DNA from 3 places in the Sphingobium chungangianum genome. Region 3 is predicted to be linked to each of the others. Evidence: riboswitches for the same ligand, from Rfam matches in the RefSeq annotation. Region 3 holds a riboswitch; each other region holds the start of a gene.
The links. Region 3 has a riboswitch for cobalamin ahead of ACWNC0_RS00535 (cobalamin biosynthesis protein CobG). Riboswitches for the same ligand answer to the same signal wherever they lie in the genome.
Positions count from the first base shown of each region.

Region 1 (5,041 bases), on a different contig from region 3:
ATCTCTTCCGCGCCATCAACGAAGGCCGGGTCAAGGCGCTCTGGGTGATGGCGACCAACCCCGCCGTCTCGCTCCCCGATGCGAACCGCGTCCGTGAAGCGTTGGAATCTGTCCCCTTCCTCGTTGTGTCGGACATCATCGCCGACACCGACACCAGCGTCCATGCCGACGTCCGCCTGCCCGCCGCCGGATGGGGCGAGAAGGACGGCACCGTCACCAACTCCGACCGCACCATCAGCCGCCAGCGCCCCTTCATGGCGCTCCCCGGCGAGGCGAAGCCCGACTGGTGGATCGTCAAGGAAGTCGCCCGCCGCATGGGCTGGCGCAACGCCTTCGCCTATGACCGGCCCGCCGACATCTGGCGCGAACATGCCCGCCTGACCGCCTATCAGAATGACGGCCAGCGCCTGCTCAACCTCCGTGCCCAGGCCACCATCGGCAACGACGCCTATGAAGCGATGGAGCCCTTCCGCTGGGGTGGTGAGAAGCCCTTTGCCGATGGCCGCTTCTCCACCCCCGACGGCAAGGCGCGGTTGGTGCTGACCAAGCAGATGGACCTTCAGGAGCCGCTCAAGCAGTGGTCGATGACGCTCAACACCGGCCGTTACCGCGACCAATGGCACACGATGACCCGCACCGGCCTGTCGCCCAAGCTCGCCCGCCATCGCGAGGAACCGCTGGTCGACATCCACCCCAAGGATGCGGAGGAGCTGGGCATTTGCGACGGCGACCTCGCTCGGGTCCAGACCGCGCAGGGCAACAGCATCTTCCGCGTGGCGTTCAGCGAAGGCCAGCGCGTGGGCGAAATCTTCACGCCGATCCACTGGACCGATCAAGTCTCGACCGGCGGCCGTACCGGCCTGCTGCCCCGCCCGCTGGTTGACCCGCATTCCGGCCAGCCCGGCTTCAAATCGACGCCCGCCAGCATCGAAAAGGTCGCGACGGAATGGAAGGGCTTCCTCATCCTGCGCGGTGAACAGCCCGCCAAGGTCCCCTGTCTCTGGGCCACGAAGGTCACCGTTCCGGGCGGCGCGCTCTACGAAGTCGCGGGCAATGGCGATCCCACGCGCCTTGAAGCCTGCCTGCCCAAGGGCGACCGCGTCGAAGCCGTCGACATGACACGCGGCACCCGCCGCATCGCCATCATCCGCGAAGGCAGGCTGGCGGCGGTCCTCTTCGTCACCCGCACCGGCCTGCTCCCCTCGCGCGACTGGCTCATCGGCCAGCTCGAAGCCGAAGAGGTGGGCGCCTCCGTCCTCGCCGCGCGCGGTCCCGGCAACCAGCCCGACAAGGGGCCGACCATCTGCGTCTGCTTCGACATCGGCCTCAACCAGATCGTTGCCGCCATCCGCGACCAGAGCCTGGTCGACGTTCCCGCCATCGGCAAGGCGATCGGCGCGGGCACCAATTGCGGGTCCTGCCGTCCCGCGCTCGCCAACATCCTCGCCCAAATTCCGCAGGAGGCCCTTCATGCAGCCGAATGAATTGATCGCTCCCGGTGAAGTCTGGCTGGTCGGCGCAGGCCCCGGCGACCCGGACCTCCTCACCCGCAAGGCTGAAAAGCTGATCGCCGCGGCGGAGATCGTCTTCTACGACGCGCTCGTCGGCCCCGGCGTACTCGACCTGATCCCTGAGGGCGTCGAGCGGATCAGCGTCGGCAAACGCTCCGGCCGCCACAGCAAGGCGCAGGAGAGCATCAACGACCTGCTCCTCGCCGCCGCCAAGGCAGGCAAGCGCGTCGTGCGCCTCAAAGGTGGCGACCCCTCGGTCTTCGGCCGCTCGTCCGAAGAGATGGAGCATCTGGCCGCCGACGGCATCCGCTTCCGCATTTGCCCCGGCATCACCACCGCCAGCGCGGCGGCGGCGAGCGGCAGCGCCTCGCTCACCCTGCGCGGCAAGGCGCGCGGCCTGACGCTGGTGACGGCGCATTTGAAAGCCGGTGAGCCGCTCAAGCTCGACTGGGAAGCGCTGGCCCGTCCCGGCGGCACGCTCGGCATCTATATGGGCCGCGCCGCCGCTGGAGAGATCAGCCGCCAGTTGATCGCCGCCGGACGCGATCCCGAAACGCCGGTGATGGTGGCGGTGAACGTCTCGCTCCCCACCGAACGCCTGATCCGGGGCAAGCTGTCCGCGCTTGCCTTTCTGGTCGCCACGATCAGCGATGAAGACCCGACCCTGCTGCTGATTGGTGAAGCGGTGGCGGGAACGTCCATGCCTGTAGGGGTTGCAGCCAGCGTCGCTCTTCAGCTTTGAAGACCGGCTCTTTGCAACTTTTGCCCTGAGCTTGCCGAACGCCCCCGAACTTAGTTGGAAGGAAGGGAGGGGGCTTCGGCAAGTTCAGTTCGGCTCGCGCCAGCGCGCCAGATCCTCCGGCCGATTGATATTCGGCAGCACCAGTTCCGGCCGCTCCACCACCCGCGCGCCCACCCGCTCGATCCACCCGAAGATCGACCGATTATTCTCTTCCGCCAGATGCGCGTCCAGTTCGTCCGCGAGCGACGCAGGCCAGAAGCCCGCAAGCTGCTGCCCTTTCAGCACCGCCCCACTGTAACCCACAAGCGCCTCCACCAGCGCCGCCGGATAAACGGGCATGTCGCACCCCGTCGTCAGCACCGCGTCATAGCCCTGATCTCGCGCATGATGCAGCGCCGCGTTCAGCCCCCCCAGCGGCCCCATGTCCGACGCAGGCCGATCCGCCAGCCCCGTCAATCCCTCGACGCTCCGACCGCAAACCACCACCGCCTCCACCTGCGGCGCGATCGCTGCCACGGCATGCTCCATCAACGTGCGCCCGTCCGGCATTAGCGCCATCGCCTTGTCGCTCCCGAACCGGCTCGATCGTCCCCCGGCCAGTATCGCGCCCAGCAATCGCATCGATCCACTCCTTGGCAATAGCCTCACTTTCCCCTATGGCGCGCCGCGTGAACGGGCAACCGTTCGCGAAAGAAGATCGCGCCGGAAAGGGAATGCGGTGCGGACGGGATCACCGTCCAACTCCGCGGCTGTCCCTGCAACTGTAAGCGGCGAGCGCGATGCACAGGGAAACCCGCATGCCTTCAAAGGGGAAGGCGAGGGGGACCAGCCACTGGACCAAAAGTCCGGGAAGGCGTGCATCACCGCGACGACCCGCGAGCCAGGAAACCTACCGGCGCATGGTCGCTCTTGCCTTGGGTCCAGGGATAGGTCCGGGCACGGTGTTTTCCGTCTGAGCGACGAAGCGGCGCAGGGCCGCATCGGTGCGCGTGACGGGGCTGGCGTCTCTTCTTCCCGCGCACCGGCCGCTCATGCGGCAGGCCCTGGGCTCATGTCGCATGGCGCTCAGGGAAGACAGACATATGATCAGGACCGGAATTTCACTGCTGGCGCTCCTCGCCGCCACCCCCGCTCTCGCCGAAGATTCGGGCGAGATCGTCGTCACCGCGCTCGGCATCGAACAGCCTACCGATGAAGTCGGGCAGGCGGTGACCGTGATCGACGAAAAGACGATTGAAACGCGCCAGAATGTCAGCGTCGTGGACCTGCTGATCACCACCCCCGGCATCCGCTTCAACCGCACCGGCAGCCTGGGCAACGTCACCAGCGTGTCGGTGCGTGGCGCCGAAACGACGCAGACGCTGGTGCTGATCGACGGCGTGAAGGTCAACGACCCGAGCGGCATCGGCGATCAATATGATTTCGGCAATTTGCTTGTCGGCAACATCCGCCGGATCGAGGTGCTGCGCGGTTCCAACTCCATTGCCTATGGCAGCCAGGCGATCGGCGGCGTCGTCAACATCATGACCGGTATCCCAAGCGAAGGGTTCGGCGGCAAGGCGTCGGTCGATTATGGCTATGCCGATACGCTGAATGCGAAGGCGGATGTATCGGGCACCAGCGGCATATTGTCGGGCGGCGTGGGCCTCGCCTATTTCCGCACCGATGGCATCTCCGCTGTCTCTTCCGATTTCGGTGGCGCGGAAAAGGATGGCTATGAAAATATCACTGGCAATGCCCGGCTGAAGATCGACTTCACCGATGATCTGAGCCTCGACCTGCGCGGCTATTATATCAACGGCGATCTCGACTATGACAGCTTCTTTGGCACGCCGGCCGACAGCCCCGACGTCGCGAAGTCCAATCAATATATCGGCTATGCGGGCGTGAATTTGGCGCTGTTCGACGGCAAGCTGACCAACCGGGCGGCCGTTACCTGGTATCAGCAGGATCGCGATTATTATTTCGTGCGCGGCAACGCCCCGGACTTCGGCTATTCCGGGACGAACCTGCGCTTCGAATATGAAGGCGTCTATCAGCCCATCGATGACGTGAAGCTGCTGCTCGGCTATGAACATGAGCGGCCCGATTATGAGTTTTTCGGCTTCGGTTCGCAGGAAAGCCACCGCGCCAACATCGACAGCATCTATGCGCTGGCCGTGGTAAAGCCGGTAGCGGGCCTGTCCATGACAGCAGGGGTGCGTCATGACGATCACAGCCAGTTCGGCGGCGCGACGACGTTCGGCGCGAACGCCAACTACACGCCCAATGGTGGCGCGACCAATTTCCGCCTGAGCTACGGGGAGGGCTTCAAGGCGCCGTCGCTCTATCAGCTTTACGATACATTCAGCGGCAATCCGAACCTGAAGCCCGAGCGTTCGAAGAGCTACGACATCGGCTTCGACCAGAATCTGGGGAGCGACCGGGCGGTGCTGTCCGTCACCGGATTCTGGCGCGACACGCGGGACCAGCTGAATTACGACAATACGACCTTCACCTATGGCAATCTGGATCGCACCCGCGCCAAGGGCGTGGAAACGACGCTGACGCTGCGTCCGGTCGATGCACTGACCTTCACCGCCGCCTATAGCTATGTCGATGCGCGTGATCGTTCGCCGGGCAGCGCGGCCTTTGGCGAGCGCCTGCTGCGCCGCGCCGCTAACGCCGTCAGCGCATCGGTCGATTATGCCTGGTTCTTCGGCCTGTCGACCGGGGCAACCGTGACGATGGTCAGCGACAGCGTCGATCTCGACCCCGTGACCCGCAACCGGGTGCAGATTGACGGCTA
Region 1 covers NZ_CDRNIV010000006.1:457,053-462,093, forward strand. Annotated here, with positions in the region: gene ACWNC0_RS09125 (molybdopterin-dependent oxidoreductase) at 1-1,484, shown strand, start outside; gene cobA (uroporphyrinogen-III C-methyltransferase) at 1,471-2,253, shown strand; gene mobA (molybdenum cofactor guanylyltransferase) at 2,338-2,874, opposite strand; cobalamin riboswitch at 2,917-3,164, shown strand; gene ACWNC0_RS09140 (TonB-dependent receptor plug domain-containing protein) at 3,336-5,041, shown strand, end outside.
Region 1: linked by a shared signal. The riboswitch ahead of ACWNC0_RS09140 (TonB-dependent receptor plug domain-containing protein) and the one ahead of ACWNC0_RS00535 (cobalamin biosynthesis protein CobG) in region 3 are both predicted to bind cobalamin.

Region 2 (5,041 bases), 820 kb from region 3:
CGCATTAAGCGGCGCAAACCGCGTGAAAATCGCAGACACGCCCTGCCAAAATGCCTCCGCCGCGATCCCCGTCCCGGGCAGGACTTCCCCGTCGATAAAGCGCGCCAGCTCGGCGGCAACCATCAGGCCCGATTTCTCGATCATGCCGTCCATGGGCAGTTCTCCATCCAAAATACTGTGACGAAAGCCTATAGACCCCTCTCCATCCTCGCACTAGACAACAAGAACTCAAAGCATCTGTTCCTCACAGGAAAAGATCATCGATGGATCCCGATTATCTTCTCTTCGCCCGCGCGGTGGATGCAGGCAGCCTTTCGGCGGCAGGCCGCATATTGAACATCTCGCCTGCCATGATGTCGAAACGCATCTCCCGGTTGGAGGCGCGCCTCGGCGTCCGCCTCATCCATCGCACCACGCGCCGCCTTGCCCTGACGGAGGAAGGCGCCAGCCTGCATCGCGACCTGGTCGCCATCCTCGACGCCATCCATCAGGCGGAGCAACGCGTCACCAGTCGGCACCGGAGCGCGTCCGGGCGGCTGCGCATTTCGGCTCCCACCTCCTTCGGCCGCCTGCATGTGGCGCCCCATGTCGGCCGCTTCCTGGACCTCCATCCGCGCGTCGATCTCGAACTCAACCTGTCCGACGCCTATGAAGACCTGCTCACCGAGCGCATCGACGTGGCAATCCGCATCACCAGCGACATTCCTCTCCATCTGGAGGGACATCATCTCGCCACCAACCGCCGCATCCTCTGCGCCAGCCCCGCCTATCTTGCCGCGCATAGCATTCCGGACAAGATCGCCGACCTCCCCCGCCACCGCCTGCTCGCGGCCGATGGACAATTGCCATGGCGGCTGGTGAATGGCCGCGCGCGCAAGCTGATCGATGGCCAAAGCCATGTCCGCACCAACAGCAGCGAAATCGTGCGCGAACTCGCCCTTACCGGGGTCGGGATCGCCTTGCGCTCGCTCTGGGACGTGGGCGACCTGATCGCGGAAGGCAGCCTCGTCCGCGTCCTCGATAGCTGGGAAGGCCCCGCTGACCTTGCCGTTCACGCCGTCCACCCCCGCGCCGCAGGTCGTCCCGCCGCCGTAGACGCCTTCATCGGCTTCTTGCGCGACACCTTCCGCGATGCATCGTGGAACCGGGGCGGCTGATAGCAAGAAGCCCCTTAGCGCCATCCGCTCAACTGCTTGAAAAGCGCAGAAATCCCTTCCTGAAATCATTTGCAAGCAGGCTGTCAAAAAACAGAAGCTTTCCGGCGTTAACCTGCGTAATGGCAGCGGGAAACAGGCCGATGTTATCGTTCGAGCCATAAGAAATTGAGAGAGGATAAGGGCCATGCGCCCCAATGACGCATCACATTTTTCCGCCTGCGCCGCCCAGGAAGCGCGGCAGGCCAGGGAAGCCCGCCTTCGCGGCGCAGACCAGGCCACCATCGCCCTCCACAATGAACGCGCCGTCCGCTACCAAGCCATGGCGTTGCGCCTCCAGCGAGAGCGTGGCGCGACGCTGAACTGATTGCCAGACCCCATCCCCTCTCCCCTTCAGGGGAGAGGGTGCCGAGCATAGCGAAGGCGGGAGAGGGGAACGCAAAGCACGACCGCCGCTCCCCTCTCCCCAACCCTCTCCCCTGAAGGGGAGAGGGAGCAAGTTACCTCACCCCACCCCCCTACCCACCCCCCTTGCCCTACCCCCACAGCTCCGCTATCCCCCCGTCACCCGGGCAACCCCCGGGCATGATCGCGCCGGTGCCTCGAAAGAGGCTTAAAAGGGAACATGGTAAAGGAGGCATCCGCCTCCCCAAGCCAAGGCTGTCCCTGCAACTGTAAGCGGCGAGCGCGATGCACATCGCCCCACCTCATAGGCGGGATGGGGCAAGTCACTGGGCCGGACGCTAAATCCTGCGAGGCCCGGGAAGGCCGTGCATCAAGCGATGACCCGCGAGCCAGGAGACCTGCCAGCGTCTGGTCGCTCTTGCCTTGGTCCAGGGGATGGCCGCGGCACGGTAGTTTCCGTCTGAGCGACGAACGAGCGGCGAGAGGCCGCTTCGGTGACGCTGGCGGTCGCCTTGGGGGCGTCCGGCCGTCGGCGCGCGCCGGTCGCCGTCTGGCGGCAGGTCTCTCGCCGAGTGTCGCCAGACGCCCGGAGTGCATCAAGTGAAACTACCCAATCAACTCCACCGCGCTGCCTGCGCGCTGACCGCCACGCTCCTCCCATTCCCCGCCTTCGCTGCCGATGCGAATGACGCGGGCGAGGATGCGAACACCATCGTCGTCTTCGGCCGGGGAGAGGACAAGGTCGGCACCGCTCATGCGGCAAGCGAGGGCAGCGTCGGCGGCGCGGACCTTCTCGTCCGTCCGCTGCTCCGCGTCGCTGAACTGCTCGAAGCGGTGCCGGGTCTGGTCGCCGCCCAGCATTCGGGCAGCGGCAAGGCCAATCAATATTTCCTGCGCGGCTTCAATCTCGACCATGGGTCGGACTTCACCACCTATATCGACGGGGTTCAGATGAACTTCCGCACCCATGGCCACGGCCAGGGCTATCTCGACCTCAACGGACTCATCCCCGAAATCATCGCGCGGGAGGATTTTCGCAAAGGCCCCTATCGCGCCGATGGCGGCGACTTCGCGCTCGCGGGCGCGGCCTATATGACCACGATCGACGGCTATGACCGTCCATGGGTCGCGGCGGAGGGCGGCTCCTTCGGCTGGCGCAGGCTGGCGGCGGGCGGCACGGTAAAGGCGGGCGCAGGCAATCTCACCCTCGTCGCCCAGGCCAAGGCTTATGACGGCCCGTGGCAGGAGGCCGAACATCTGCGCCACTATGCAGGTTTCGCCAAATATACGCTTCCCGCCGGGGCCGGTAAGATCGACGCCACGCTCCACGCCTATCGCGCGACATGGCGCCCGACCGAGCAGATACCCGAACGGATCATCGGCACGCCGCTCTGCCCCGATGTCTTCTGTTCGCCCGATCCTTCCGCGCGCGGGGAAACGACGCGCATCATCGGCAACATCGCTACCATCCAGCCGACATGGCGCACCAATCTCTACGCGCAATTCTATGACTGGACGATGTTCTCCAACCCCACCTACACCGATCCCGACGGCACCAGCGCGCAGATCGAGCAGTTCGACCGCCGCTGGGTATTGGGCTTCACCGGCGAAAAGCGTTGGGACATCGCCCCGGCACTGCAACTGAAGCTCGGCACGGAAAATCGCTATGACGCGATCGGCAATGTCGGCGTCAATCGCACGTCGAACCGCGCCTTCCTATCCTCGCTCGGCCGCTATCGCGTAAAGCAGGGTTCAGCAGCCCTTTATGGCGAAGCGACCGTCACGCCGCTGCCGGGCTTGCGAGTCACTGGCGGCCTGCGCGGCGACTATTATCATTACGACGTCCGCGCCCGCGACGCCGTCGCCGCCGCGCTAGGCGAAGGCAGCGGATCGGACACGCTCGTCTCTCCCAAGGCGTCGGCGGCCTGGGCAATCACGCCGCATGTCGAACTTTATGCCAATTGGGGCCGGGGCTTTCATTCCAACGATGCGCGCGGCGCGGTCAATGTCGACACGCCTGTCCCGATGCTCGTGCGCGGCACGGGCAAGGAATTGGGCGGCCGCCTGCAACTACCCGGCTTCACCTTCACCGCGACCTATTGGTGGCTGAATGTCGGCAGCGAGTTGCGTTTCGTCGGCGACTCAAATGCGGTCGAACCCAGCGGAGCCAGCCGCCGCCACGGCTATGAGCTTGTCGCCTTCTGGCGCCCGCTCCCCTGGCTCGCCTTCGACGGCAATTACACCGCCAGCCACAGCCGCTATACCAATGGCGACCATATTCCCAACGCCTTCAAAAATGCCGCGTCCGCTGGCGCGGCCATCGTGCTTGACCCATGGGAAGCCAGCATCCGCGTCCGCCACCTTGGCCCCTCGCCGCTGATCGAGGACAATAGCGTGCGCGATTCCGGCAGCACAATCGTCAACGCCCGCGCCGCCTGGAAAGGCAAGCGGGTGCAAGTCTATGCCGAACTGCTCAACATCCTTGGCAGCGGGGACAAGGACATCGCTTATTATTACGAGTCCTACCTTCCCGCCGCAGATGCGGAGCCTGTCGAAGGGAGGCTAAGCCGCGTGGTCGAACCGCGAACGGTGAGAGGCGGCATCAAGTTCAGCTTCTGATGCTGGGGAAGGCCGCATCTACAAAGAGCCTGCGGCCTTCCCAATCAATGGCTTACATAATGAACGGCGATGTTCATAAAGTAAAAGTGGATAGGGCAACGGTCAAACTACAATAGAATACATGTTAAATACCCGTGGAAATTTTGAGACGTAGTTGACGTCTTTTCGCCGCTATGCAATTTTCCCCCTCGGCAATCTGGACAAAGAATCAGTAGCCTGGAGAGGATGCCAATGAAGCACGCACCATTAAGGGGCGCCGTTTTTCACGCGATATTGCGTGACTGCCTGGAAGCACAGCGCGCCCCCAAGGAAACAGAAATACAACTGATCGCCTGCAAGATATGGCAGGACAGTTTCGCGGCGATCACGCACAAGAACTGGCACGACCTCGTACCGGGCGGCGAGGAGTATGAATACACCATCAACGCCGCGCGCATGGCCTTCGGCCTACACGCGACCAACACCGCCGCCTGAATGGATAGCCCAATCCGCTTACTCCGACGATTGCCGGATCAAAGCTGGAACTGGGTTATCCATTCGCAGATTAGCGCGGGCTTGCTCTCGCCTTCTATCTCTACCGTTGCTTCGGTGGTCAGCTGAATCTGCCCCGGCCGCTTTTCGACGATCTCCAGCGGCTTGAACCTTCCACGCACACGTTTGCCGGATCGAACGGGCGCCAGGAAACGTAGCTTGTTGCTGCCATAATTGATCTCAGTAGCGCCGTCGGGAACGATGTCGCCTCGCGCATCGGCGCACAGGTGCGGCAGGAGTGAAAGCGTCAGGAAACCATGAGCAATCGTCCCGCCAAAGGGCGACTGCTTTGCGCGCTCCGGATCGACATGGATATATTGATGATCCTTGGT
Region 2 covers NZ_CDRNIV010000002.1:888,328-893,368, reverse strand. Annotated here, with positions in the region: gene ACWNC0_RS04100 (malate synthase G) at 1-153, opposite strand, end outside; gene ACWNC0_RS04095 (LysR family transcriptional regulator) at 264-1,157, shown strand; gene ACWNC0_RS04090 (hypothetical protein) at 1,342-1,521, shown strand; cobalamin riboswitch at 1,733-1,979, shown strand; gene ACWNC0_RS04085 (TonB-dependent receptor) at 2,199-4,178, shown strand; gene ACWNC0_RS04080 (hypothetical protein) at 4,410-4,652, shown strand; gene ACWNC0_RS04075 (MaoC family dehydratase) at 4,691-5,041, opposite strand, start outside.
Region 2: linked by a shared signal. The riboswitch ahead of ACWNC0_RS04085 (TonB-dependent receptor) and the one ahead of ACWNC0_RS00535 (cobalamin biosynthesis protein CobG) in region 3 are both predicted to bind cobalamin.

Region 3 (5,041 bases):
GCGCGATGACCACCGGAGAAAAAGTCGTGTTCGATGCGTTTCCGGACAATGTCACATTCAAGCCGATGGGCGAAGGCTTTACCTGGAACACGCAGGACAAGACCCGCGACATTGCGCTCGCCCGTGAAGCGTGGGACGAGGTAAAGCGGATGATCGCCGATCCCGCCTATGATATGGTGCTGGCAGATGAGCTTAATATCGTCCTGCGCTACGACTATCTGCCCGTTGATGAGGTGCTTGAGGCCGTGGCGAGCAGGGGCGAGATGAAGCATGTCCTTATCACCGGCCGCAACGCGCCCGAGGCTCTGATCGAGGCGGCCGATCTCGTGACGGAAATGACACTGGTCAAGCATCCCTTCCGCAGCGGCGTGAAGGCGCAGGCAGGGATCGAATTTTGATGAGCGGACCCGCTATCACCCCGATCGACAGCGCGCAGTTCGAGGCACTGGTCCGGGCGCGGCGGGATATTCGCCATTTCCGGACCGACCCGATCGATGAGAATGATGTCGAATGGCTGCTCAGCATGGCGCATCGCGCGCCGTCCGTCGGCCTGTCGCAGCCGTGGCGCTTTGTGCGGATCGAGACGGCGGAGTTGCGCGAGGGGCTGGCCTGCCATGTCGACCGCCAAGTCAGGGAAGCGGGCAAGGAATATGATGGGGATCAGGACCGGCTCTATCGCAGCCTGAAACTGCATGGGCTGCGTGAGGCGCCGGTGCTGTTCGCCGTCTATTGCGACGATGGGACGGAAACCGGCCATCATCTGGGCGCTGTCACCATGCCCGAGGCGCGGCGCTATAGCTGTGTGATGGCGGTCCATACGCTCTGGCTGGCGGCGCAGACACGGCGGATCGGGATGGGGTGGGTGTCGATCATGCAGCCCGAAGGCGTGGACGCGATGCTGGACATTCCGACGGGCTGGGAGTGTCTGGGGCTGCTGTGCCTTGGCCGACCGGTGAGCGAGGAGGATGTGCCGGAATTGGAGCGTCGGGGCTGGGAAGAGCGCACGGATTGGCATTCGGTGGTGGTGCGGCGGTAACTTGACCAGCTTCCCTCCGTTCGGGCTGAGCCTGTCGAAGCCCTTCACTTCTCTTCAGGAAAGAAAAGCCCTTCGACAGGCTCAGGGCGAACGGATGTTGGGTTGCCCCCTTTTCACCCCCGCAAGAAATCCAGCGCCAGCGCTTCAAACCGGTCCTTGTGTTCGATCATCGTCCAATGGCCGCAGCGCGGAAATACATGCAACTCCGCATTGGGGATGATGCGCATGGGCAACAGCGCGCCGTCGAGCGGGCTGACCTTGTCATCGCGGCCCCACATGATCAGCGTGGGCGCCTGAATCCTGCCCAGATAATCGATACGCTGAGATACGCCCGGCCCGCTCATCGACTGGGCGATGAAACCTAGTGCTGCGCGCGTGTACATTTTGCGGCTGCTTTCCATCGTCACCGGCTCCAGCGCCGCCTTGTAACGCATGTCGATCAGTTCGTCGGTGATGATCGATTTGTCGTAGACCATGGATTCGAGCCACGCGATGATGTTTTCCCGCGTCGGGTCCTCGATAAAATCGACGAGGCGGGTCAGCCCTTCATTGGGGAAGGTCGAGGTGATGTTGAAGCCGATCCCGCCAATCGTGATGTAGCGCAGCACGCGATCGGGATGCGAAGCGGCGAGGTGACCGCCCACGATGCCGCCATAGCTGTTGCCGACCACATGGGCGCGGTCGATGCCAAGGCCGTCCATCAGGGCGACAACCGCGTCGCGCGCCACGCCCACCGGATCGCCATCAACGGGATCGCTTTTCCCATAACCGGGCGCGTCCAGGATGATGGTGCGGAAATGCTGGGAGAAGAAGGGCAGGTTACCCTGAAAATTCGCCCAGCCGGTCACGCCGGGGCCGGACCCGTGGAGCAGCAGCAGCGCGGGACCTGATCCGGCTTCATGATAATGGAGCCGTCCCTTGTCCGTTTCCAGGAAGCGGCTGGTCGCTTCGAAGTTGAAATCGCTCATTTTTTTCCTCTCCATTCTACAATCGTTGATGAAGGCGTAGCGGTGACATTGGGTTGACGCAAGGAAGCGGTCCTTGGCCACTTCCCTTTCGCCCGCATCCCTCCTATGAAGCGCGTCGAGCCGGGTTCGTCCCGGTTCATCGATCGCGCCGGTGCCCCGCAAGGGGCTTAAATGGGAACGCGGTGCGGGAGGGTTTCCTCCCTAATCCGTGGCTGTCCCTGCAACTGTGAGCGGCGAGCGAGGCATGGACCGGCCGACCCTGAGAATGGGGCGGCCAGCCACTGGAGCGATCCGGGAAGGCCCCATGCCAAGCTGTGACCCGCAAGCCAGGAGACCTGCCGGAGCAAAGGTCGCTCTTGCCATGATCCAGGGGATGGTCACGGCTCGGTTCTCCGTTTGAGCGACGAATTTCGTGCGGCTACGGCCGTGCAGGCGTGCGGCCTGTCCGCCTGCCTGTGCGTGCCGTCCGTGTGTTGTGGCGCTGGTGCGGGAGTGCAGGAGCAATGCAGGAGCTGATGCGGCGTGACGCAGCGCGAGCTGGCGTGCGCGGCTGGTGCCCGACAGCATGGCGGCCGATGATGGCGGGCGACGGGCTGTTGGTCCGGGTGCGCCCGGCGCTGGGCCGGATGACCCGCGCACAGACTGTGGGGTTGTGCGAAGCGGCACTTGCTTTCGGCAACGGCCACATAGACGTCACCAATCGCGCGGCCTTGCAGATCAGGGGCGTGACGCAAGCGAAGCATGGTGCGTTGATGGGGAGGCTCGTCGCATTAGGGGTGGCGCATGCTGATTCCGGGCAGGATCGGCAGCTGCCGATGTTGATTAACCCGGATTGGGTCGCCGACGGCGACAGCGCAGTCATCGCCGCCGCCTTGGCCTCGCGCGTTGATGAACTGCCGGACCTGCCAGCCAAGGTCGGATTTGCCATCGATGCAGGGCCTGCGCCGGTGCTGAAAGATATTCCAGCCGACTTCCGGATCGAACGGTCGGCGAGCAGAGCGTTGATCCTGCGAGCGGACGGGCGAGGTCATGGCATTCCGGTCGATGTGGCGGACGCGGCGGACGGGCTGATCCGTTTGGCTCGCTGGTTCGTGGAGAGCGGAGGGTTGCAGGCCGGGCGCATGGCGCGGCATGAGGCGCCCCTTCCCTTCATGGCGGCGGAGCTTCCGGCACCTACCCGTTCACGGCGCGCTGCGCTGGCTGCCGCGCCCGGTCCTTTCCATGCCGCGCCCTTCGGCCGGATCGAGGCAAAAGCGCTGCTTGCCGCCATCGCGCAGTACACGCAGGCTGTGCGGATCACGCCTTGGCGAGGGCTGGTGCTTGAGGGCAGCAGCGCGCCTGCCGATGACCCTGACGACCCCTGCCTTGCCGCCGATGCTTGTCCGGGCGCTCCCGCCTGTCCGCAGGCGAGCGTTTCCACTCGCGACCTAGCCGCTCGCCTCTCTCCCCATGTGCCGGAACTCCATGTTTCCGGATGCGCCAAAGGCTGCGCCCGGCCGTCGCAGGCGGCGGTCGTGCTTACCGGACGGGACGGGCGCTTCGACCTTGCCCGCCATGCGCGCGCGGGCGCGCCACCGCTGCAAACGGGCCTGTCGCCCGATCAGATCATAGCCCTTCTCGGAGCCCAGTGATGCCGCATCTTTATGAAACGAACGCCGCGGAAATTTATCGCCAGTCCTTCCAGATGATCCGGGCAGAGGCGGTACTGGATCGCTTTTGCGCCGAAGAGGAACGGGTTGCCGTGCGCATGATCCACGCCGCGGGCATGGTCGGGCTCGCGCCGCATATCCGCTGTTCGCCGGACTTCGCTACGGCCGCGATCGCGGCGCTGGAGGCGGGTGCGCCGATCCTGTGCGACGCGCGGATGGTGTCGGAAGGGATCACGCGCGCGAGGTTGCCCGCAGGCAACACGATCCTCTGTACCTTAAACGACAGCCAGGTACCCGATCTCGCGCAAAAAATGAGCAATACCCGGTCGGCCGCAGCGCTGGAGCTGTGGCGGCCACATCTTGCGGGCGCTGTCGTCGCCATTGGCAACGCCCCTACCGCGCTTTTCCACCTGCTCAACATGCTGGAAGACCCGGCATGCCCGCGCCCGGCGGCAATTATCGGCTGCCCGGTCGGTTTCGTCGGCGCGGCGGAGTCCAAGGCGGCGCTGTGGGAGGCGCAGCCTGTGCCATGCTGCATCGTCGAAGGGCGGCTGGGCGGCAGCGCGATCACCGTCGCGGCCGTCAACGCGCTAGCGAGCGCAGCCGAATGAGCGGGACCATTCATGGCGTGGGCCTTGGCCCCGGCGCGCAGGACCTGATGAGCGTACGGGCCGACCGGCTGATCCGCAATGCACGCCACATCGCCTATTTCCGCAAGCCCGGCCGCGCGGGTCATGCGCGGAAGATCGTCGATGGGCTGCTGCGTCCCGATGCCATCGAATATGCGATGGAATATCCGGTGACGACCGAAATCCCGGTTAGCGACCCGCGCTATAATCAGCACCTTTCCGCCTTCTACGCCGAATGCACCGCGCATCTGCATGGACTGGCAGCGGCGGGCGAAGATGTGGTCGTGCTGTGCGAGGGCGATCCCTTTTTCTACGGCAGCTTCATGCATCTGCACAGCCGCCTGTCGCCACTAGCGCCCGTGCGGATCGTGCCCGGCATCACCGGCATGTCGGGCGCGTGGACCGCGAGCGGCACCCCGATCAGCTGGGGCGACGATGTGCTGACCGTGTTGATGGCGACCCTGCCCGAAGAGGAACTGGCCCGGCGCATCCATGACAGCAATGCGCTGGTCGTCATGAAGATCGGCCGCAATCTGGCCAAGCTGCGCCGCGCGGTCGAAGCGGCGGGCAAGCAGGACTGCGCCTGGCTGGTCGAATATGCGACGATGGCAGATCAGAAGATCACTCCGCTAAACAAGGCAGAGGCGATCACCAGCTATTTTTCCATCCTGCTGATCCACGGTCAGGGACGGCGGCCATGAGCGGATGGGTGGCGGTAGCAGGGCTCGGCCCCGGCGCTGACGCGCTGGTGACGCCTGA
Region 3 covers NZ_CDRNIV010000002.1:65,940-70,980, reverse strand. Annotated here, with positions in the region: gene cobO (cob(I)yrinic acid a,c-diamide adenosyltransferase) at 1-398, shown strand, start outside; gene bluB (5,6-dimethylbenzimidazole synthase) at 398-1,036, shown strand; gene ACWNC0_RS00540 (alpha/beta fold hydrolase) at 1,150-2,004, opposite strand; cobalamin riboswitch at 2,137-2,361, shown strand; gene ACWNC0_RS00535 (cobalamin biosynthesis protein CobG) at 2,520-3,635, shown strand; gene ACWNC0_RS00530 (precorrin-8X methylmutase) at 3,635-4,264, shown strand; gene cobI (precorrin-2 C(20)-methyltransferase) at 4,261-4,983, shown strand; gene cobJ (precorrin-3B C(17)-methyltransferase) at 4,980-5,041, shown strand, end outside.